One region of the Blautia acetigignens genome, then DNA from elsewhere that is predicted to be linked to it. Evidence: riboswitches for the same ligand, from Rfam matches in the RefSeq annotation. Region 1 holds a riboswitch; each other region holds the start of a gene.

Region 1 (7,675 bases):
ATGAGGGCGGATGCGTAGAAGACACCCTGGCAGCCATCGGCGGAAGAACCATCCATACCTATCATACAGAAGGAGCAGGCGGCGGCCATGCACCGGACATCATCCGCGCGGCAGCAGCGCCAAATGTGCTTCCATCCTCCACGAACCCCACAATGCCATACACTGTAAACACCCTGGATGAGCATCTGGACATGCTGATGGTTTGCCATCATCTGGACAAAAGAATTCCGGAAGATGTGGCATTTGCTGATTCCCGAATCCGACCGGAGACTATTGCTGCAGAGGATGTTCTTCACGACATGGGAATTTTCAGCATGATGAGCTCCGACTCTCAGGCAATGGGACGTGTAGGCGAGGTCGTCACACGTACCTGGCAGACTGCAAGCAAAATGAAAGATGAAAGAGGCGCACTTCCGGAAGATGCAGGCCATGATAACGACAACTTCCGTGTAAAACGCTACATCTCCAAATATACCATCAACCCGGCCATCACCCACGGTATTTCCCAGTATGTAGGCTCTGTGGAAACCGGAAAATTCGCAGACCTGGTTCTGTGGAATCCTGCATTTTTCGGGGCAAAACCGGACATGATCATCAAAGGCGGCATGATCATTGCCTCCAAGATGGGAGATGCAAATGCCTCCATTCCGACTACCCAGCCGGTATGCTATCAGCCAATGTTCGCAGCCCACGGAAAAGCAAAAAACGAAGCATGCCTGACCTTTGTATCCCAGGCTGCCATGGATGAAAATGTAAAAGAAAAATATGGTCTGGAAAAGACTGTAGTGCCTGTAAAGGGCTGCAGAAATATCAGCAAAAAGGACATGGTATTCAACGACAGAACACCGGAATTAACAGTTGATCCGGAGACCTATAAGGTAACTGTTGACGGGGAAGAGATCACTTCCAAACCAGCCGAGAAGCTTCCGCTGACTCAGCTTTACAGCCTGTTTTAAGAAGAGGAGAGATTTTATGTTAGGTGTTTGCCTTTTGTTTGTAGGAATCGTACTGATCAACAATGGTATGTGTACCTTATATCATGTAGATGGAAAATCCACTGCCATCATGAATATTTTCACCGGAGGACTTTCCCTTTTTATTAACTTTGTGAACCTGGTACAGGGAAATTATTACGCAGCAGGAACCGGATTATTGTTCTGCTTTACCTATCTTTTTGTTGCATTAAGCAAGTTTTTAAAAGCAGATCCCATTCCTTTTGCATGGTTTTCTACCTTCGTGGCAGTCAATGCCGTGATCTTCGGAACCATCGAAGGCTTTACCGGAAGTACTGCACTTGGAATCACAGCAGATATCCGCTGGGCAGGAATCTGGTATCTGTGGGCAATTCTGTGGGGAACTGCGTTTGTGGAGGATATCTGCGGGAAAAAGCTGGGAAAATTTGTTCCATATCTTCAGGTCTTTGAGGGCGTTGTAACAGCCTGGATCCCCGGTGTTATGATGCTGCTTCAGATTTGGTAAAAAGAAAAACTGCAAGTTGGAGGTCAGAAAAAATGCTTTGTGAGCAGGTTTTGGGAAAGCTTCATGATTTTGATACAGAAGGAAAAACAGTGGAATATGTAGGCATCGAATGGCACGAAGCTTTTAAGAAAATACATAAAAAAACAACGGACAAAGGGACGGAGGTTGGCATCCGCATGGATGATTCCATTCTTTCCCGGGGACTGTATCAGGATGATGTGATCTACGCAGATGATAAAAAAATAATTGCCGTAAATACCCCGCCATGCGAAGTGATCCGCGTGTCCTTCACCCCTGGACATGAGAAAATGGCAGCCAAGGTATGCTATGAGATTGGCAACCGGCATGCGCCTCTTTTCTGGGGAGAGGACGATACTTTTATTACCATTTATAATGAGCCAATGCTTGTGATGCTCCAGAAAATCCACGGTGTTAAGGCCGAAAAAGAGGTGCGAAAGCTTGATTTTGACAAGCGGATTTCTGCAAGCATCCACAACCATCATCACTAAAACAAGTAAAAAAACTGCAGTTATGGAGGTTCTTTATGTCAGAAAAACAGTTTTATCTTTTGCAGGTAAATGACGCCCTGTTTCCCATCGGAGGCTACTCTCATTCCCAGGGACTGGAAACCTATATTCAGCGGGGAATTGTCCATGATGCAGACACGGCGAGAGAATATATTACCCATAAAATAAAATGGAATCTTGCATATACAGAACTTCTGGGAGCCAGACTTGCCTATGAAGCCGCCAGGGAAAATGACCTGTCAGAGCTTCTGGAACTGGAAGAAATTCTGGAAGCCTCCAGGATTCCCATGGAGCAAAGAGAGGCTGCAAGAAAGATGGGCTCCCGTTTTGCCAAAACCATAGAAAAGCTGGGACTTTCCATCAGCGAAACGGGAATTTTCCGGGAATATCTGGACGCGAGAAAGGGAAAAGCGGTGAATCACTGCTGCATTTACGGCGTTTTCTGTGCCCAGATGGAGATTTCCATTGGGGAGGCTCTGGCCCATTATCTGTATGCACAGACCTCTGCAATGGTAACTAATTGCGTGAAGACGATCCCCTTAAGCCAGACCGCGGGACAGCAGCTTTTAAGCGGTTGTTATAAGGAATTTGGCGAGATTCTGGAAGATGTGATGCATAAAAGCAAAGAAGATTTGTGTCTTTCCGCACCAGGTTTTGATATCAGTGGAATCCAGCACGAAAAACTGTATTCCAGGCTATACATGTCATAAGAAGAAAAGAGGAAATCGAGATGTCATATGTAAAAATCGGAGTTGCGGGACCTGTTGGTTCCGGAAAAACAGCACTTATTGAGGCTTTGTCAAGAAAGATGGCAAAGGACTACAGCATTGGTGTGATCACAAACGATATTTATACAAAGGAGGACGCCCAGTTCCTTGCCAAAAACAGCGTTCTTCCAGTGGAGCGCATCATTGGCGTGGAGACAGGCGGCTGTCCCCATACTGCGATCCGTGAGGATGCATCCATGAACCTTGAGGCAGTGGATGAGATGATGGAACGCTTTCCGGACATTGAACTTCTTTTCATAGAAAGCGGCGGAGACAACTTATCTGCAACCTTCAGCCCGGAGCTGGTGGATGCTACCATTTTTGTCATCGACGTGGCAGAAGGGGATAAGATTCCGAGAAAAGGCGGCCCTGGAATTACCCGTTCCGACCTTCTTGTGATCAACAAAATTGACCTTGCCCCCTACGTTGGTGCAAGCCTGGAAGTTATGGAACGAGACTCCAGAAAAATGCGCGGTGACAGACCTTTCCAGTTCACCAACATCCGCGGAGATGAAAATGTGGATAAGGTAGTGGAGTGGATCAAAAAGAACGTACTGTTAGAAGGAATGTAAAGGTATGGATAATAAATTCGGAAAAATTTCCCGTATTCAGGCATGTGCCGCAGTCAGGGACGGCAAAACCATTCTGGAAGATTTATCCTTTACCGCCCCGTACAAGATCATGGTGCCCTTTGAGAAAGAAAACGACGGTATTCAGATCATGCCCCTTTGTGCGTCTGCGGGAATTATGGCAGGGGATTCCCAGGAATTTTCCTATCATGTGAAGGAAGGGGCGAACCTGGAAGTTTTGTCCCAGTCCTTTGAGAAAATCCATAAAATGGACGAGGGATCTGCTTTTCGTACCATTGAAATCCAGGTGGAGCAAAATGCAATCCTGTACTATTATCCCCAGCCTGTGATCCCCTTTTCTGGATCTGCATTTGACAGCACTATGACCATTTGTCTGGAGGATAAAACCTCCCGGCTGTTTTTGCTGGAAGTGATTTCCTGCGGCAGAAACGCTCATGAAGAGCGCTTTCAGTATCGGAGATTTTCCTCCAGGGTGCGGATTTACAGAGGGGAAAAGCTGATCTACCAGGACAATACCTGCTACGAACCGGAAAAAATGCCTATGGAAGGCATTGGAATGTACGAAGGATACACTCATATGGCCAATCTTTTTCTTTCAGAAATATATACTGGACAGGACAGCACAGATAAAGAAATCAATCTGGAATTACAGGAAAAAATCTGGAAGCTTCTTGACGAAGAACCGGACACGGACGGCGGAGTTACCCGTCTGACAACCGGCGACCTGGTCCTTCGAATCTTCGCCCATCGTGCCCAAACTCTCCAGCAGCTGGCCGACAAAATAAAGAAATTATATGAAGCAATTCATTAACGAACCAACAGGGACTGAGTTTTCTGACAAGATCCAAAACTTTGTCCCTGTTGTTTTTTTCTAGCTCCACCCAAAAAGAAAAATTTATCGCTGTCAGTTTTCCCTTGACATCCTGATCTAAGATAGTTATAATTCAAAATATTTGAATTATAACTATTCGGAAGAAAGGAAACCAACCATGGATGATACCTTACACTACCTGATTATGGCCAACCAGATGCTTGTCCAGAAAGCTTTGCTGGAACAGCTTAAGGATACCGGACTTACCATCGGGCAGCCCAAGATCCTTGACTATTTGAAAGACCATGACGGCAGCAATCAGAAAGAAATCGCAAAAGCCTGCTTTTTGGAAGCTGGATCTCTTACCACTATTTTAAATAAGATGGAAGAGAAAGGGCTGATCGAGCGTCGGATTTTAAACGGCAACAGACGCAGCTTCCATATCTTTATGACAGAAGAGGGAAAGAAGAAACAGCAGCTGGTGACCCAGGCTTTTGCCAAAATAGAAGAAAAGGCATTGTCCGGTGTTTCTGCCGAAGAATTCCAGCAGTTTTTGGCTGTATATGGAAAAATCTATGCGAATTTACAGGGGGAAAGAAATGAATAAGTTAAAAAGATATCTGTTTTTCTGGGTAAATCCCGGAAATTATGCAATGAAGCTGGCTGCCCTTCTGGCAGGCTGCATCGTGCTTGGATTTGGCGTATATCTGGAACCACAAAGATCATATTTGATTCTTCCATGACCGTGATCGCAGGAATTCTTTCCTTTATTTTCTGGGGAAAATTAAACGGTGTCCGTGAAGGTACCATTATCGCAGCTCTGCTGGTAGGCTTTATTGCAAGATTATTTGGAAAACATCTGGAATTTATGCGGAAATTTATTATTGACGATATTGAAGAATGCGTTGAGGAAGCATTGAACTGACAATTTGGGGGGAACGATTGATTCCCCTTTGTTTTCAAAAAAATACAATCTGTGAAAAAATTTTTCTGGACAAGATTCCCAATATAAGCTATTCTTATAAGGAAAATTAGATAACATTTGTTGGTTTTGAACCAGCCTTTGTAAGTTCCTGTGCAAATGTCTGCACATGGATTAAAAGGGAAATCGGTGTAATTCCGGTACGATCCCGTCACTGTGATAGGGAGCTGCAGAACATAATCTCACTGGATGGACAGTTGTCAGTCTGGGAAGGGGTTCTGGAGCGAGGATCTTAAGTCAGGAGACCTGCTTATAAATGATTTGATATGATTCTTACGGTAGATAGGAAGCATGGTTTTTTTGTGTGCAATGACATCCGTAATTTCTGCGGGTGTTGTTTTTTTCTGCGCTTTTTTTCGAAAGCGTATCATTCCCCCTGCCTTTTTTTGCGAAAACTGAATCAGATCCGGCGAAAAACCTCCAACATGTAGGAAGGAGAGAAAATGTCAAAAAAACAAATTGGAAAAAGGCTTCTGCAGATTCTGATTGTTCTGATCGGTGTAAGTTTCTTTACATTCGGACTTACTTATCTTTCTCCTGGTGACCCGGCAGAAATCATGCTGACAGAGTGTGGCAACCTGCCTACACCGGAACTTCTGGAACAGACAAGAAATGAACTGGGCCTTGACCGACCGTTTCTGGTACAGTACGGCTCCTGGGTAAAAGGAGTTCTGACCGGAGACATGGGAACATCCTATGCATTTAAAGTTCCCGTAACTGAAAAACTGATGAAATGCTTCTGGCCAACCCTTCAGATGTCACTGTTTGCCCTTCTTTTGATGATCTTATTCTCCATACCATGCGGAATCCTCTCCGCGGTGTATCAGAATAAGTGGCCGGATTATCTCATCCGCGGAATTACCTTCTTCGGGGTATCCATTCCAAGCTTCTGGATCGGTCTGATCCTTCTTAGCATCTTCGGAGTACAGCTTCGCTGGGTCAACGTAGCCGGAGGTACTACCGATTTCAAGACCATGATCCTGCCCTCCGTAACCCTGGCTCTTTCCATGTCTGCGAAATACACCAGACAGGTGCGAAACGCAGTGCTGGAGGAATTAAGACAGGACTATGTTATCGGAGCAAGAATGAGAGGAATCAAGGAAAGCGTGATCCTCTGGAGACATGTGCTCCCAAATGCAATGCTCCCAATCGTTACCCTTCTTGGTCTTTCCCTTGGCTCCCTGCTTGGTGGAACTGCAGTTGTTGAGATCATCTACAACTGGCCTGGAATGGGAAGCATGGCGATCAAGGCAATCGCCTGTCGTGACTATCCGATGGTGCAGGCCTATGTACTGATGATCGCGATTATGTATATGGTGATCAACATTATCGTTGACCTTTCCTATACTTATCTGGATCCGAGAATAAAGGAGGTTAAGTAAAGTGAAAAAGCAGAATTTTTTCTTAGCTCATAAACAGTTTACCGTATTCTTTATTCTGGCGCTTGCGGTTGTAGGCGTAGCTGTTTTTGCTCCCTGGATCGCACCAAAGGATCCGCTGGATGCAGTGATGGTGGATTCTCTGAAAGCCCCATGTGCAGAATATCCCCTTGGCGCTGACAAACTGGGACGAGACATTCTTTCCCGTGTGATCTATGGTACCAGAACCTCTCTGGTATCCACCCTGATCCTGGTAGCAACTATTTTTGTTGTAGGTACACTGCTTGGAATTATTGCAGGATACTTCGGCGGCTGGATCGATCAGGTGATCATGCGAATCGCAGATATGATGATCTCTTTCCCTGGAATGATCCTGGCAATCGCAATCGCAGGTATGCTTGGCCCAAGCCTTAGAAACGGAGTCATCGCCATCACAGCCGTAAGCTGGACAAAATATGCCCGTCTGGCAAGAAGTATGGTCCTGAAAGTAAAACGTAATCTGTATGTGGAAGCGGCTGTGGTAAACGGCACCAGTACATTCAAAATTTTGTGGAAGCATATCCTCCCCAACATGCTGACGACTATGACAGTAACAGCAGCGGCAGATATGGGTACCATGATGCTGGAACTTGCATCTCTTTCCTTCCTGGGATTCGGAGCAGTAGCACCGACACCGGAGTGGGGACTGATGCTGAACGAAGGAAGAACTTATATGGCAAAAGCACCGTGGCTGATGATCGCACCGGGTATCGCCATCGTAATCGTAGTAATCATTTTTAACATGCTTGGTGACAGTATCCGAGATATTCTGGATCCGAGACAGGACTGATAAAGGAGAAAAAGTATATGAAAAACAGAATCGCAAAAAAAGTATGTGCAGCAGCACTGGCAGGACTTATGGCAATGGCAATGATCCCGGCTACTTTCGTATTTGCAGATGGAAATACCATGACAATCGGTGTAACAAGCTTTGCTGATACACTGGAACCAACAGAGCAGTATTTCAGCTGGGTAATTTCCCGTTACGGTGTTGGACAGGGACTTACCAAGTTTGACGAGGAAGGAAACATGGTACCATGTCTTGCAACAGAGTGGACCAACAGTGAAGATGGAAAAACATGGACATTTACCATTCGTGAG
Region 2 (7,675 bases), on a different contig from region 1:
GATAAGGTGATATAGTAAGAAAAAGTATGTTTTCGAAAAAATTATGATGAATTTATCAGGGCGTGAAAAACACAAAGGGGGAACAGCATGGATATTTTAGTTGTGATCGATATGCAGAATGATTTTATAGACGGGGCGCTTGGCACGCCAGAGGCGGAAGCAATTGTGCCCAATGTGGTAGACAGAGTGAAGAATTTCAATGGACTTGTTCTGGCTACAAGGGATACACATGGCGGAGATTACCTGCAGACCCAGGAGGGCAGAAAGCTCCCGGTGGAGCATTGCATCCGGGGAACCTATGGCTGGGAAATCCGCGAGGAGATCGCGGAACTTCTGGAGTCCGGTCCCATTGACAAGCCTACTTTCGGCAGTGAAACTCTTGGAAAAGTTCTGAAGGAGTTCAATAAATCAGAAGCCATCGACAGCATTACACTGGTGGGACTTTGCACCGACATCTGCGTCATCTCCAATGCTATGCTGCTCAAAGCATTTCTTCCAGAGGTGCCGATCATTGTAGATTCCCTCTGCTGCGCAGGAGTAACCCCGGAAAGCCACGAGAGAGCACTGGAAGCCATGAAGGCCTGCCAGATCGAGGTAATTTAAATTTAATTGGCGGATTGCGGACAGGAATAAAATTGGGTATACTTTTTTATAAATGACAGATGGAGGAGGTGTTTGTATGAAGAAAAGGTTTTGCACTACAGGAACATGTATTCCGGAAAAGAATTATATGGTAGATATCAGTGGCAGAATTGACCGGATTATCAGTGAATACATTGAAAACGGGCAGTATTTTACCATAAATCGTGCAAGACAATATGGAAAAACAACCACACTCTATTTGCTTGAAAAAAGATTAAGGGAGAATTATATTGTATTGAGTCTGAGCTTTGAATCTGCGGATGAATATTTTCAGTCACTTTCCAGTCTGGCAGAAGGTCTTATGCTGGATATAGGCGATTGTTTGAAAGAACAAAATGCGGATGAGAAAATAGTAGAAGAATGGTATCAGCCTATTTTGGAAAAATTTCCCTTGCGCTCGTTGGGAGCAAAGATCAGTTCCCTGTGTAAAGCGTGCGGTCAGCCAGTGATCCTTATGATCGATGAGGTGGACAAAAGCTCAGATAATCAGATCTTTTTATCATTTCTTGGGCTTCTTCGCGAAAAGTATCTTCGTATGCAGCAGGGAAAAGATCAGACTTTCCAGTCGGTTGTTTTGGCAGGCGTATATGATATAAAGACTTTGAAGGTGAAAATACATCCTGAAGAAGAGTCAAAATATAACAGTCCATGGAATATTGCAGTAGATTTTGATATAAGTATGGACTTTTCCATCCAGGATATTAGAGCTATGCTGCTGGAATATGAGAGTGATTTTAAAACTGGAATGGATATAGAGCAGGTAAGTGAATTTTTGTACAATTATACTTCCGGTTATCCATATCTGGTGTCACGGCTTTGTCAGCTAGTGGATGAAAGAGTTTCGGGAAGTGAGCTTTTTCCTACTAAGAAGGAAGGCTGGAGTAAGGATGGGCTTCTTACGGCGGTGAAGATGCTGTTGGGAGAAAAGAACACACTATTTGACGATATGGTGAAAAAGCTGTCAGATTATCCGAAATTGAAGGAAATGCTCCAAAGTATTTTGTTTGGCGGAGTAAGTTTCCCATTTAAGATTGAAAATCCATTAGTTAATCTGGGAGTGACTTTTGGATTTTTAAAAGATAGGAATGGGCTTACTGCAGTATCCAATCGAATTTTTGAAACACAATTATATGATTTGTTTTTGGCGGAAATGGCGATTAACAGTGAATTGTATAAGGATGCCGGGATAGAACGTAATCGATTTATTGTGTCCGGAATGCTTCCGATGGATCTGGTGATGGAAAAATTTTGTGAGCATTATGAAGAAATATATGCAGAAAACGATCAAAAATTTATAGAGGAAAATGGAAGAAAACTTTTCTTACTTTATTTAAAACCTATTATAAATGGAACGGGAAATTATTATATTGAGGCCAGAACCAGGGATAGCAGAAGGACGGATGTAATCGTTGATTATAAGGGAAAACGCTTTATAATTGAATTGAAAATCTGGAGGGGAAACGAATATAATACCCGTGGAGAGCAGCAGCTTTTTGAATATTTGGAATTTTATAAGATGGAAAAAGGATATTTGCTGAGCTTTAATTTTAATAAGTCTAAAAAGACCGGAATCCGGGAAATCAGTTATGATGGGAAACGAATTTTGGAAGTGGTTGTTTAGTAAAATAATCGCGGATTCTGCCAATTTCATTGACAAATGCAAAATATTATATTAAACTCAGTTTGCATGATTTTAGTATAAAAATTTAATAAAGAAACCATTTTGGTGCCTGCCACGTTTTTGTAAAACGCGGCGGAGTAAACGGGAAACAGGTGAGAATCCTGTGCTATGCCGTAGCTGTAACAGTCGAGTATGCTTTTATATCCACTGAGTAATCGGGAAGGGAAAGCAGTATGATGACGCTGGAGCCAGAATACCGGCCGGAATGAAGAACTTTTGCTGCGAGTCACAGTATAGAGGTTGCGTGTAATAGAAATATTATGCCGTTAAGCCGCTGTGTCTTCAGCGGCTTTTATTATTGAAAAAACAGAGAGGACAAAGGTAAATGGCTGAATTACTGAAGGATATTCAGACATACTGGGACATGAGAGCTGGCGGATTTTCTGATGCCAGTATGGAAGAGCGAAAGACAGAACCGGGAAAGCACTGGGAAAATATTTTCCGCAATTCTCTGGAAGAAGGGTGCACGGTACTGGACGATGGCTGCGGTGCCGGATTTTTTACCACCTTGTTAGCGTCTATGGGATATCAGGTAACTGCCGTGGACTACAGCCCCAAAATGCTGGAAGAAGTCAGAAAAAATCTGGATGCGGAAAATCTGAAGGCGGATCTTAAGCAGATGGATGTACAGAATCTGGAATTTCCGGACAACAGCTTCGATGCAGTGGTGTCAAGAAATGTATTCTGGAATCTGGAGCATGCGGATAAAGCCTATGAGGAAGTAAGCCGGGTTCTGAAAAAAGGCGGAATTCTGATTCTGGAAGATGGAAATTACTACCGCCATTATTTCAGCGAGAAATATGAAAAGATGTACCAGGAATTTCAGAAGCTGTACGGTGACGAAGAGAATCAGGGCTGTCACGCACGCCATAACAAAGAAAATGTAGATTTCCATATTATGGAAGAAATTGCGAAAAAACTGCCCATGAGCCAGGTTGACCGCCCGGCATGGGATTTTGGTAAACTGGTAGACCTGGGATTTCGCAAAATACAGGTAGAAGTTTCTGGCAGTCCGCTGCCAATGAGCTTTTGCATTGTAGCACAGAAAGGCTGAAAAAGTGAAAAAAGAAATTTGTAAGCGACTAGTTTCACTTGTAATTATCCTGTTTGGACTTTCCATTATGACCTTTGGACTTACATATATTCTGCCATCCAATCCGGCAGAGCAGCTGGCGGAATCCATGGGTGCTGGTCATGACAGAGAAGTAATTGCAAAGATTGAAGAAAAATATGGATTAAACAAATCCTTCGGCGAACAGTATATAAGCTGGCTGAAGGGAGCTTTACACGGTGATTTCGGAATGTCGGTAAAGTATGCACAGCCGGTCTCCCAGGTGCTTGGAAGAAAGCTTCCCAATACCATTAAGCTGGCAGTTGCTTCTTTTATTCTGATGCTTCTGATTTCTTTTCCGCTGGGAATTTTATCAGCAGTGTATAAGGATAAGGCAGCAGATTATATTATCCGGTTTATGTCCTTCCTTGGAATTTCACTGCCAAGCTTCTGGGGCGGTATGATGCTGATCTATCTGCTGGCAGTCAATCTGCACTGGCTTCCGGTTGGCGGATCAGATTCCTTCAAAAGCCTGATCATGCCAGCCATCACCTTATCATTAAGCATGAGCGCATATTATATAAGGCGAATCCGGGCGGTAATGGTAGAGCAGATGAACGAAGAATACATCAATGGCTGTCAGGCCAGAGGCGTGGGAAGATTCCGCACCATCTTTTTCCATGTGCTTCCCAACTCCTTGCTTACAGTAGTAACCATGCTGGGAATGTCCTTCGGCGGCCTGCTTGGAGGAACCATGATCGTGGAAACGGTTTTCAGCTGGAATGGAATTGGAAGTGCGGCTGTGGCTGCTATTTCCGGAAGAGATTATCAGCTGATCCAGGGATATGTTATGTGGATGGGATGCATTTACGTTCTGGTAAATCTTTTGGTGGACATTTCATATCAGTGGCTTGATCCAAGAATCAGGAGAGGAGCCGTACAGCATGAAGAGTAAGAAAAAAATATGGATCCGTTTTGGAATTTCGGCAGCATTTGCAGTGATTTTCCTATTGTTTGCGTTGTTTGCCGGGAAATTTGCTCCATACGATCCTCTTGAAACACACTATACCGATTTATTGAAAGCACCTTGCAAACAGTATCTTCTGGGAACAGACCAGATGGGAAGAGATATTTTTTCTAGAATCCTCTATGGAGGAAAAACTTCTCTTCTGATTGCCTTTGCAGTGACTGCGATTATTTCAGTTGTGGGAATTCTGGTGGGAACAGCAGCCGGTTTCTGGGGCGGCGCGTTTGATGCAGTGTTGATGCGTCTTTCCGATATGCTCATGGCTTTTCCAGGATCAATTTTCACAATTGCACTGGTTAGCTTCCTGGGAACAGGACTTCCCAATCTGATCCTTGCAATGACCCTCACTGGATGGACTTATTACGCGAGAATCAGCCGTTCCCTGGTTCTTTCCATAAAGAACAATACCTACATAGAACAGGCCAGACTGGGCGGAGCCAACAATTTCCGCATTATGACAGGCTACATTATCCCAAATGTTATGCCTTCCCTTCTGGTAAATATCACCCAGGATATTGGAAGCAAGCTTCTGACGATTGCAGGACTTTCCCTGTTAGGACTTGGCTCCCAGCCGCCTACGCCGGAATGGGGCTACATGCTTTCAGAAGGAAAAGATTATATGTATTCAGCGCCCTGGATGCTTATGGCACCGGGAATGGTAATTTTGATAAATGTTATTATATTCAACTTATTGGGAGACTGTATTCAGGATCTGATGAATCCCAAAGGAAAAAAATAATGATGTTTACTTTCTGCCCCAGAGGTTGGAAGGATGAACATAGATAAAGTAAACATGCACATAACAACAGGAGGAGAAAAAACAAAATGAAAAAACGGTTAATGTCTTTATTATTTGCAGGAGTTATGGCTTGCAGCGTAATGGGAAGCGGTGTTACAACATTTGCTGCTGACAACGACAGCCACATCAATCTGGCACTTTTCACTTACATTGAAGGTATGGATCCGGCAACAGACTGGTGCGGATGGAACCTTACCCGCTGCGGTGTTGGTGAGACACTTGTAACTGTAAACGAGAACATGGAGATTGTTGGACAGTTAGCAGATGAGTGGGAGCAGACAGATGACACAACCTATCGTTTCCATATTCGCCAGGGCGTAAAATTCAGCAATGGTACAGAGTTAACACCTGAAATCGTAAAAGATTCCATTCAGAGATCTATCGACAACAACTCCCGTGGAGGAGACCTTAAAATCGCAAGCATCGATGTTGACGGAGAATATGTAGTATTTACAACTGACGGAGAGTACAGCGCATTTGTAGCACAGCTTACAGAGCCTATGACTGTTATCGTTGACACCACTGCTGACACCAGCAACTATGACACAATGCCGATCTGCACAGGTCCGTACGCAGTATCTGAGTATGTATCTGAGGAGAAAATCGAGCTTGTTGCAAACGAGAATTACTGGGACGGAGCACCGGAGATCAAGAGCATCACTGTAAAGAATATCGGAAGCGATACAAAGGCAGATGCAATGCTTTCCGGAGATATCGACCTTGCACAGGGACCGGATGCTACTTCCCTCAGCCGTGTTGAGAACAATGATGATATCAACATCGTAAAAGTAACCGGTACCAGAGAGAACGACTTCGAGTTAAACTGCCGCGAAGGAAATCCTCTTTCCGATAAGAACCTTCGTCTTGCATTATCCTATGCAGTAGACCGTGACGTTGTTGCACAGGTTGCAGGAAACGGATATTCTTCTCCAATCGGAACTGCATTCCCGCCGTCTGTTGGTTATGATTCTGATAAAGTAACTGCACAGACCTATGACCTTGATAAAGCAAAAGAGTGCCTTGAGGCAGCTGGATACAGCGATACAGACGGAGATGGAATCGTAGATAAGGACGGAGAGAATCTTTCCCTTACAATTTCTATTTCCAACGGTTCCTCCACTGCAGTCAGCGAGACTCTGCAGGATATGTGGAAACAGATCGGTGTAGACGTTCAGATCGAGATGCTTGAGAACGTAAGCGACAAGCGTGCAGCTGGTGATTTCGATATGCTGGTATCCCCGAACTGGCAGACTGTAAATGCTGGTGACGGACAGAAATATCTGATGAACCGCTGGTCTGATGGCGGAAGCGACAACTACAGCGGATATCACAGCGATGAGTTCCAGGCAGTTCTGGACAAGCTGGATGCTGCATTTACCCAGGAAGACCGTGTAAGCGCATTCGTAGAAGCACAGCAAGTTCTTGCTGATGACGCTCCGGCAATCTGGATGTATGCAAATGAGAATGTAACTCTGGTAAACAGCAAAATCGAGAATGTAACTGTATTCCCGATTGACTATTATCTTGTAACAAATAAGTGGACACTTGCTGAATAATTATGGATATTCTGAACATTGAGAACTGTACGATCAGCTACCAGGGGCAAAAGGCCGCTGTAGACGATGTTTCCCTTTCCATCGGAGAGAAGGAGATTGTCAGCATTGTAGGTGAAAGCGGCAGCGGAAAAACAACTTTAATTCGCGCGATTCTGGGAATCCTGCCTCCTGGAGGCAAGGTAACAGACGGAAAGATTTTATTTCAGGGAAAAAACATTCTGGAATTGGATGAACGCTCCCTACAGAAAATCCGTGGAACGGAAATTGCAATGATTTTCCAGGATGTTGGAGCTTCCCTGGATCCTATCCGTATCGTGGATTCTCAGTATCGGGAGTCAATTCTGGTTCATCGCAAAATGCCGAAGGAGGAGTGCCGCGGACTGGAGAAAAAGATGCTGACAAAGATGCATCTGACAGATCCGGAACGTGTGCTTGGCTCTTATCCCTTTGAGCTTTCTGGCGGAATGAAGCAGCGCGTGGGAATTGCCATGTCAATGACTGCAAGGCCCAAGCTGCTGCTTGCAGATGAGCCCACTTCTGCTTTGGATGTAACGATCCAGGCAGAGGTTGTAAGAGAAATGAAAAAGCTTCGTGAGCAGTATCAGGCAGCGATCATTCTTGTAACCCACAACATGGGAGTTGCTTCCTACATTTCAGATAAGATTGGAGTTATGTGTCAGGGAAAACTGGTGGAGTTCGGAAAGCGGGATGATGTGATTTTCCATCCGAAGCATGAATACACCAGAAGTCTTTTGGCAGCAGTGCCAAGGCTGGAGGGAAAACGATTTGCAAAGTAATGAGATTCTTCTGGAAGTGATGGATCTGAACAAAACATTTCCGGTAAAAAAAGAAAAACTGTATGCAGTAAATCATGTTAGTTTTTCCCTTCAGAAGGGCGAATGCCTGGGAATCGTAGGAG
Region 3 (7,675 bases), on a different contig from region 1:
GTTTAAGGTGTCCATTTATCCGGCGCTGAGCCTGGATGTGAAAGCAGTTGTGGCAAGTGCTTATTCTCTTGGACATGGCTCCTGGATCACTCACGGGACAGACCGCATCCAGCTTATGAACAGCAAGACGAAGGAAGAACTGACCCTTCTGCCTACTGTGCGCAACCAGGATGATTTAGATGCGGTGCTGGATGCAGCCGGGATCCAGAATGGTTCTACTACCATCCAGACCTCCTGTGAGCTCACAGATACCAGTCTTGTGATCACCAAAGGAATCACCGGAATGGGGCCGGATCTGAATGCTCTGAAAAAAGAAATCTTAAGTGCCATTTCCCGGGAAGATTACGAAGCGGTGATTGAATGCCCTACCGTGGAGACTGCGCCGGAAGAATTTGACATGGAAGCTTATTATGAGCAGGTACATACAGAAGCAACCGATGCTTCCCTGGGAGAGAATAATGAGATCATTCCTGCTGTGACGGGCATTTCCTTTGATGTGGAAGCTGCGCAGAACCGGCTTGACCGGGCAAGAGAGGGGCTTGTGATCACCATTCCTCTTGAGATTACTTTGCCGGAGGTTTCCACGGAGGAAATTGAGGCTCTGCCTTATCTGAACCTCCTTGGAACCTATACCACTTACGGCGGCGGTACCAAGAACCGGATCACCAATCTGAAGCTTGCAGTAGAAGCATGCGATGGGGTGGAACTGCAGCCGGGACAGACTTTTTCCTACAATGATACCTTAGGTCCCAGAACAGAAGAGCGGGGCTATAAGGAAGCGACGGTAATCGTAGGCGGCGAGCACGCCCAGGATATCGGCGGCGGAATCTGCCAGGTGTCCACCACCCTGTTTATGGCGTGCCTGCAGGCGGATCTTTCCATCGTAGAACGCCATAACCATGCAGCGCGTATTGACTATGTGGATGACGGACTGGATGCAGCAGTTGTTTACGGAAGCCAGGATTTCCGCTTCCAGAACAATACCTCTTATCCCATTAAGATTTTCGCAGTCTATGACGAAGCAGAAGAGTCTGTGACCGTATCCATTTACGGTACAAAGGAGAACAACAATACTGTAGAGATCACCACCGAACACTCCGATCCCAACACCTGCAAAACCTACCGCAGCGTGTATGATGAGGCGGGAAACCTGCTCCGCACAGAAGAGGTTGGGTATAGTCAGTATAAACAGTAAAGCGATGTTGCGTATTTCCCGCACAATAATTTAAAATATATGTTAAATTGTAGTTACTGGGCACGGAGTGAACAGTAACAAATTGTAGGCTGTCAGGTAGAAAGTGCCTTGGCAGCCTATTGATTTCAGTATAATAGTCTGCTATAATGAAATGAATTGAATAAATCCGTTTTCAGTGCCTTTGCAGAAAAAAAAGCTGCTGGTTAAGAGGGAATCAGGTGCAAATCCTGAGCGATCCGGTCACTGTAAACAGGGAATGAAATCCGAAGATGCCATTGGCAATGCGTTGCTGAGAAGGCTGGATTTCGTATTGATCTGTAAGTCAGGAAACCTGCTGAATTCGTTAATGAAAGCTTCCGAGGAAAGCACTTCATTCTCATGTAGCATATATTTCGACTATGGGATATATTGATTTCTGGTGCCTGTTCCCTTATGGGAGCGGGCATTTTTTTGCATTAGAAGAGTTTTCTGGAATTTTCCGAATACTCTGAGGCAGTCTTTGATTTATTCAGGCAACAATACCAGAAGATAACCATAAAAGAATCGAGGGAGAAAAATGAAAAGAAATTCAAAACGCTTTCTGGCACTGTTTCTTTCTGTGGCAATGACCGTCACTCCGGCTGCCCTTACACAGGCAGAAAGTGAGAGTACAGGCGTACAGGTTACGGTAACTCCGGCGGAAGAAGCTGTTGTGACAGAAGCTCCGAAAGAGGAGACTGCTCCTGCACAGGAAGAGAAGGCAGAAACAACTGCTCCGGAAGAGACCACGGCACCTACAGAGACTCCGGAGCAGACAGAAACTGCTGAGGTTTCTGTTACAGAAGCGCCAGCACAGACAGAGGATGCCAAAGAAGAGACTGCTGCTCAGCCAGCAGAAGACGCAGCTGTAACAGAAGCTCCGGCTGCAGAAGAAGCTTCCGGCAATGGGATTGCCACTTATACCATGCCAGAGGATTTAAAAGAAGACGGCTCAAACATGACCATTGATAAAGCAGATGATACTGCTTACAAAATGTTCAAAATTGCAAGCTCCTCTGCAGAATTAAAGGGTGATAAAATTAAAATAACCCTGACTTCTAACGGAAAGAACTACAATAAGATTTACCTTGGACATAAAGAAGATGCTGCATCTGTGATGGATGCCAATGCAATCGCAGGAACAGAGACAGAAACCGGATATACCTTCGTTTTCGAAATTGATGCAAAGGCAGAAGCTCAGACCATTTATCTGGTTCCCCATTCTGTAAAAAATAATGCATGGTATACGACCCAGGATCTGAAGCTGAACGTTCCAGGAATGAAAGCCCCGGAACCAACTGCCACACCAGAACCAACCGCAACTCCGGAGCCAACCGCAACTCCAGAGCCTACCGCCACACCAATTCCAACCGAGACTCCGGCAGCCTCTGACAACGAGATCAAGGACGCTGGCATCAAGCTGGTAAAAGAAGACGGCAACGAATTTGCCATGTTCGTGATCACTGGTTCTACTGTAAAATTAGAGGGCGACAAATACATCGTAACCCTTTCCACAGAGAAGCAGAACTATGACATGATTTACTTCGGAAGTTCCAGCGATGCAGATAAAGAGACAAAAGCTGTCCACGGCGTAGAGAATGCAGCAGGCGGCTATACATACACTTTCGAAGTTCCTGCAAGCAAGGAGACACAGACTGTTTCTGTAGTACCTCATTCCAAGAAGAGCCAGCACTGGTATGAAAAAGGCATTCTTACCATCAGTGTTCCGGCAGTTCCAGGATACGGCCAGGAGCCAGAGGTAACACCAGAACCAACCGTAACTCCTACTCCAGGCGAGACCCCGGAGCCAACCGCTACACCGGATTCCCCAGACAACGAGATTAAGGACGCAGGTATTAAGCTGGTAAAAGAAGACGGCAACGAATTTGCCATGTTCGTGATCACTGGTTCCACTGTAAAATTAGAGGGTGACAAATATATCGTAACTCTTTCCACAGAGAAGCAGAATTATGACATGATCTACTTCGGAAGTTCCAGCGATGCAGATAAAGAGACCAAAGCCGTTCGCGGCGAAGAAAATGCTGCAGGAGGTTATACATACACTTTCGAAATCCCGGCAAGCAAGGATGTGACCACTCTTGCAGTCGTTCCGCACTCCAAAAAGAGCCAGCACTGGTATGAAAAAGGCATTCTTACCATCAGTGTTCCGGCAGTTCCAGGATATGGCGAAGAGCCAGAGGTAACACCGGAACCAACCGCTACCCCGGCTCCAAGTGAGACTCCGGCTCCGACCGCGACTCCAGAGCCAACTTCCACACCAGAGCCAACCAAGATTCCATCCGGCACATGTGACAACGGAATCTACAATGTAAATGTAACTTCCAGTTCCACCATGTTCCGCGTAGTAGACTGCACCCTCACTTCCAAAAACGGAAAAATGACCGCAGTCCTTACCTTAAGCGGTACCGGATACGATTATCTCTATGTGGGAACCAGCGAGCAGGCTGCAAAAGCAGATTCCTCCAAATGGGTTCCATATACCGTAAATGCAAACGGCAAATATACCTATGAGATTCCGGTAACATCCCTGGACAAAGGACTTGCAGTTGCTGCATTTTCCCACAGAACCCAGAGCTGGTATGACAGAACCCTGACCTTTGAGTCTGCTACCTTAAATAAGATTGGTGAGATCAAAGACGACACCCAGAAACCGGATGCCACACCAACACCAAGTGTTGCTCCAACAGGCACTCCAACCCCAACCGAAACACCGACTCCAACTCCTACACCGGATGCAAATCCTGACAAGGAGTCCAAGTACGACTCTGACCTTAGCGGCGGAACTTCCTCTGTAAACAGCTCCACCACACTGGCAGACGGAACCTACACACCAGACAGCTTCTCCTGGTCCGGCGGTACCGGTAAGGTAAGTATTTCCTGTAATAAGATTACTGTAACCGGCGGAAAAGCCTATGCAACAATTGTATTCAGCAGTGAATATTACGGATATGTAAAGGCAAACGGCAACACCTATTACGGATCCTGCGGAGGCGGTACCTCCACCTTCACCATCCCGATTGCATTAAACCAGAACAATACCATCATCGGTATGACCACCAGAATGTCTCAGGCTCATGAGATTACTTACACCATTTATGCTGCATTAAAGGGTGCAAGCGATCCGAAAAAAACAGACAAGGAAAATCCGGCAGATGAGAACAGCATGCTTTCCACAGGAAACAAGAAGCTGGATGAAAGTGCACCGGAGATCACAGGTCTTGAGTACAAGGATGAAACCAAGCTTGAGCATGCAAAATACTTTAAACTGTATAACTATGCAAAAGGCATCACCCTGTTTGAGGTTGACATGACCGCAGACACTGCAAGAAAACCGGAAACTGCAGATTCTAAGGAATCCACAGCGGCAGAAGATAAAGATGCATCCGCTTCTGAGAAGCTTTACACAGGCAATGTTATCAAATACCTGATCGTGCCGGAAGGTGCAGTGATCCCTGCAGGTCTTGATAAAGACGTAATCCTGATCCAAAAACCGGTTGAAAGCGTTTACGTTGCATCTGAGGGTGCCCTTAACCTCCTGGATGAGCTTGGTCTTACTGACAAGATCACCAGCCTTGGCCTGGAAAAAGACGAGGTAACCTCTGACAGCCTCACTGCAGCATTAGAGGATGGCTCTGTATCCTTCGCAGGCAAATACGATGACACCGACTATAAAGAGCTTGTTAAGAGCCAGTGCAATCTTGCCATCCTTCCATCCGATATTCTTCCGGCAGAGGAAACAGAAACAGAAGAAAAGCTGGAAGCACTGAAGGATATGGCAGCGAAGTATGCAACCCTGAAGATTCCGTTTATTATTGACCGTTCTGCAGACGAAGAGGATGAGGATGCAAAAGCAGAATGGACAAAAGCATTCCAGGCAATTTTCACTGAAACAGATGAAGAGGCATAAGCCACAGGAGAAAACTATGTACGATAAAAAGCTGAAATACCGGATTCTTGGCATTTTTGCAGCAGCTGTGATGACTTTTACAGCAGTAACTCCTGTATGGGCAGAAGAAAATACGGAAGTATCTGAAACAGATGCTTCCGTGGACACTTCCTCTGACCATACAGCACCAGACCTTCCGGGACTTACTTACCAGTCCACCATGGAGCTGTCCTTTGCAGAATGCTTTGATGTGTATTACTATAATGATGGCTATAAGCTTCTGGATGTCCATGATGATGCACAGTACCTTGTAGTACCGGAAGGAATGGATGCACCGGATGGTCTAGATGACAGTATTCAGGTACTTTATCAGCCACTGGATACGATCTACATGGCAGCTACTTCCCCAATGGCATTGTTTGATGCCATCGGCGCGGTAGGTTCCATCAAATTATCCGGACTGGATGCTTCCGGCTGGTATATCCAGTCAGCTGCAGATGCCATTAATTCCGGTGACATGACCTTCGCAGGCAAATATGATGAACCGGATTATGAGCTTCTGGTAGGAGAGGACTGTGATCTTGCAATTGAATCTACCATGATCCTCCATGCACCAAAGGTGCAGGAAATGATCGAAACCCTTGGAATTCCGGTATTTATCGACCGTTCCAGCTATGAAAGCCAGCCCCTTGGCCGTACGGAGTGGATCAAGCTTTACGGAGCTATGATGAACAAGGAAGAGGAAGCAGCCGCTTTCTTTGACAGTCAGGCGCAGATCATTGAGAAATTAAAGGATTTCACCAACACAGAGAAAACCGTGGCATTTTTCTATATCAACACCAGCGGTTCCCCGGTTGTCCGAAATCCCAAAGATTACATTTCCAGCATGATCGACATTGCAGGCGGGCGAAATGCATTTGCAGACCTTCAGGATGACAGCGGCAAAACCTCTGTTTCCATCACAATGGAAGAGTTTTACAACACTGCTGTGGATGCAGATTATCTGATCTACAATACCAGCATTGATGCCTCTGTAAAGAGCCTTGACGACCTTCTGGCTAAGGACAGTCTTCTGGCTGATTTCAAGGCAGTAAAGGATGGAAATGTATGGATCACCGATAATTCCATGTATCAGCATACGGATACCATCGGCGAGCTGATCAATGATTTTAACCTGATGCTCACAGGCGGCAGCGAGGAGGATATGACCTTCCTGCACAAATTGAACTGATTTTTAAGCGGACTTCTGTAAAGTGGTCCGCTTTCCCATAATAAAACACAAATGGAGTAAACCTAGAATGAGTAAACAACCTGGTGGAACCAGCTTCCACATGGAAAATTTCAAAAGAAGATCCCGCTACGCCCTGGTGTTTATTCTTTTGATCCTGGCATTTTGCGTGATCACCGTGCTGAATATCAATACCGGTAATGTCCATATTTCCCTGTCAGAAATCGCAGACATTCTTTTAAAAAAAGTGACAGATACAAAAGAGTACAGCATTATCTGGAAAATCCGTCTGCCCAGAATCCTGATGGCAGCTATTTTGGGCGGCGCTTTATCCTTATCCGGTTTTTTGCTGCAGACCTTTTTCGAAAACCCAATTGCCGGACCATTTGTACTTGGCATTTCCTCCGGTGCAAAAATGGTAGTAGCTCTTACCATGATTTATTATCTTGGAAGAGCAGCAAATGTTACTTCTTATACCCTGATCATTGCAGCCTTTATCGGTTCTTTAATTTCAATTGGATTTATCCTTTTGATTTCAAAAAGGATCAAGCATATGGCTACCCTTCTGGTTGCCGGAATTATGATCGGCTATATTTGCTCTGCAGTGACAGACTTTGTAGTTACCTTTGCAGATGATTCCGATATTGTTAATCTCCACGGCTGGTCTCAGGGAAGCTTTTCCGGTATGAGCTGGAGCAACGTATATATTTCCTTTGTGGTAATCGGAATTACCTTGATTCTGACCTTCCTTCTGTCAAAGCCCATAGGTGCTTATCAGCTTGGAGAGGCATACGCCCAAAGCATGGGAGTAAATATCCGCTTCTTCCGTGTTGCCCTGATCCTGCTTTCCAGCATTTTGTCTGCAACCGTAACTGCTTTTGCCGGACCGATTTCCTTTGTTGGAATCGCAGTTCCCTTCCTGATGAAAAGAAGCTTTAACACATCAAGACCACTTATTATTATCCCGGGAACCTTTCTTGGAGGAGCTGTTTTCTGTATGATGTGTGACCTGATCGCCAGAATGGCATTTGCACCGCTAGAGCTGAATATCAGTACTGTCACCTCCATATTTGGTGCACCGGTAGTTATTTTTATGATGCTGCGTAAAAAGAGAGGAAACTAAAGATGGAAAATTACTATTTTAAAATGGACCATCTGTCCGTAGGATACAACAAAAAAGCACTGATCCACGATATCTGTATTGGCATCAAAAAAGGAGAAATTGTGACTTTGATCGGACCAAATGGCTCCGGTAAATCTACAATTTTGAAAAGTATCACCCGTCAGCTGCAGATTATTGGCGGAAAGGTTTACTTTGACGACCAGA

Evidence for each region. Region 1 has a riboswitch for cobalamin ahead of nikB (nickel ABC transporter permease). Riboswitches for the same ligand answer to the same signal wherever they lie in the genome.
Region 2: another riboswitch for cobalamin. It lies ahead of OCV70_RS11950 (class I SAM-dependent methyltransferase); the one in region 1 lies ahead of nikB (nickel ABC transporter permease).
Region 3: another riboswitch for cobalamin. It lies ahead of OCV70_RS06795 (MSCRAMM family adhesin); the one in region 1 lies ahead of nikB (nickel ABC transporter permease).

What each region holds. Positions count from the first base shown of each region.
Region 1 covers NZ_JAOQJM010000001.1:185,697-193,371, reverse strand. The annotation lists gene ureB (urease subunit beta) at 1-956, shown strand, start outside; gene OCV70_RS00880 (AmiS/UreI family transporter) at 973-1,479, shown strand; gene OCV70_RS00875 (urease accessory protein UreE) at 1,512-1,988, shown strand; gene OCV70_RS00870 (urease accessory protein UreF) at 2,024-2,716, shown strand; gene ureG (urease accessory protein UreG) at 2,737-3,345, shown strand; gene OCV70_RS00860 (urease accessory protein UreD) at 3,350-4,174, shown strand; gene OCV70_RS00855 (MarR family winged helix-turn-helix transcriptional regulator) at 4,353-4,781, shown strand; gene OCV70_RS00850 (hypothetical protein) at 4,774-4,917, shown strand; gene OCV70_RS00845 (DUF6198 family protein) at 4,914-5,099, shown strand; cobalamin riboswitch at 5,225-5,424, shown strand; gene nikB (nickel ABC transporter permease) at 5,600-6,538, shown strand; gene nikC (nickel transporter permease) at 6,540-7,364, shown strand; gene OCV70_RS00830 (ABC transporter substrate-binding protein) at 7,382-7,675, shown strand, end outside.
Region 2 covers NZ_JAOQJM010000009.1:78,212-85,886, reverse strand. The annotation lists gene OCV70_RS11960 (cysteine hydrolase family protein) at 88-603, shown strand; gene OCV70_RS11955 (AAA-like domain-containing protein) at 680-2,263, shown strand; cobalamin riboswitch at 2,350-2,542, shown strand; gene OCV70_RS11950 (class I SAM-dependent methyltransferase) at 2,649-3,377, shown strand; gene nikB (nickel ABC transporter permease) at 3,382-4,329, shown strand; gene OCV70_RS11940 (ABC transporter permease) at 4,319-5,140, shown strand; gene OCV70_RS11935 (ABC transporter substrate-binding protein) at 5,227-6,756, shown strand; gene OCV70_RS11930 (ABC transporter ATP-binding protein) at 6,759-7,553, shown strand; gene OCV70_RS11925 (ABC transporter ATP-binding protein) at 7,543-7,675, shown strand, end outside.
Region 3 covers NZ_JAOQJM010000004.1:51,741-59,415, reverse strand. The annotation lists gene OCV70_RS06800 (VanW family protein) at 1-1,195, shown strand, start outside; cobalamin riboswitch at 1,352-1,548, shown strand; gene OCV70_RS06795 (MSCRAMM family adhesin) at 1,752-5,141, shown strand; gene OCV70_RS06790 (ABC transporter substrate-binding protein) at 5,158-6,351, shown strand; gene OCV70_RS06785 (FecCD family ABC transporter permease) at 6,419-7,471, shown strand; gene OCV70_RS06780 (ABC transporter ATP-binding protein) at 7,474-7,675, shown strand, end outside.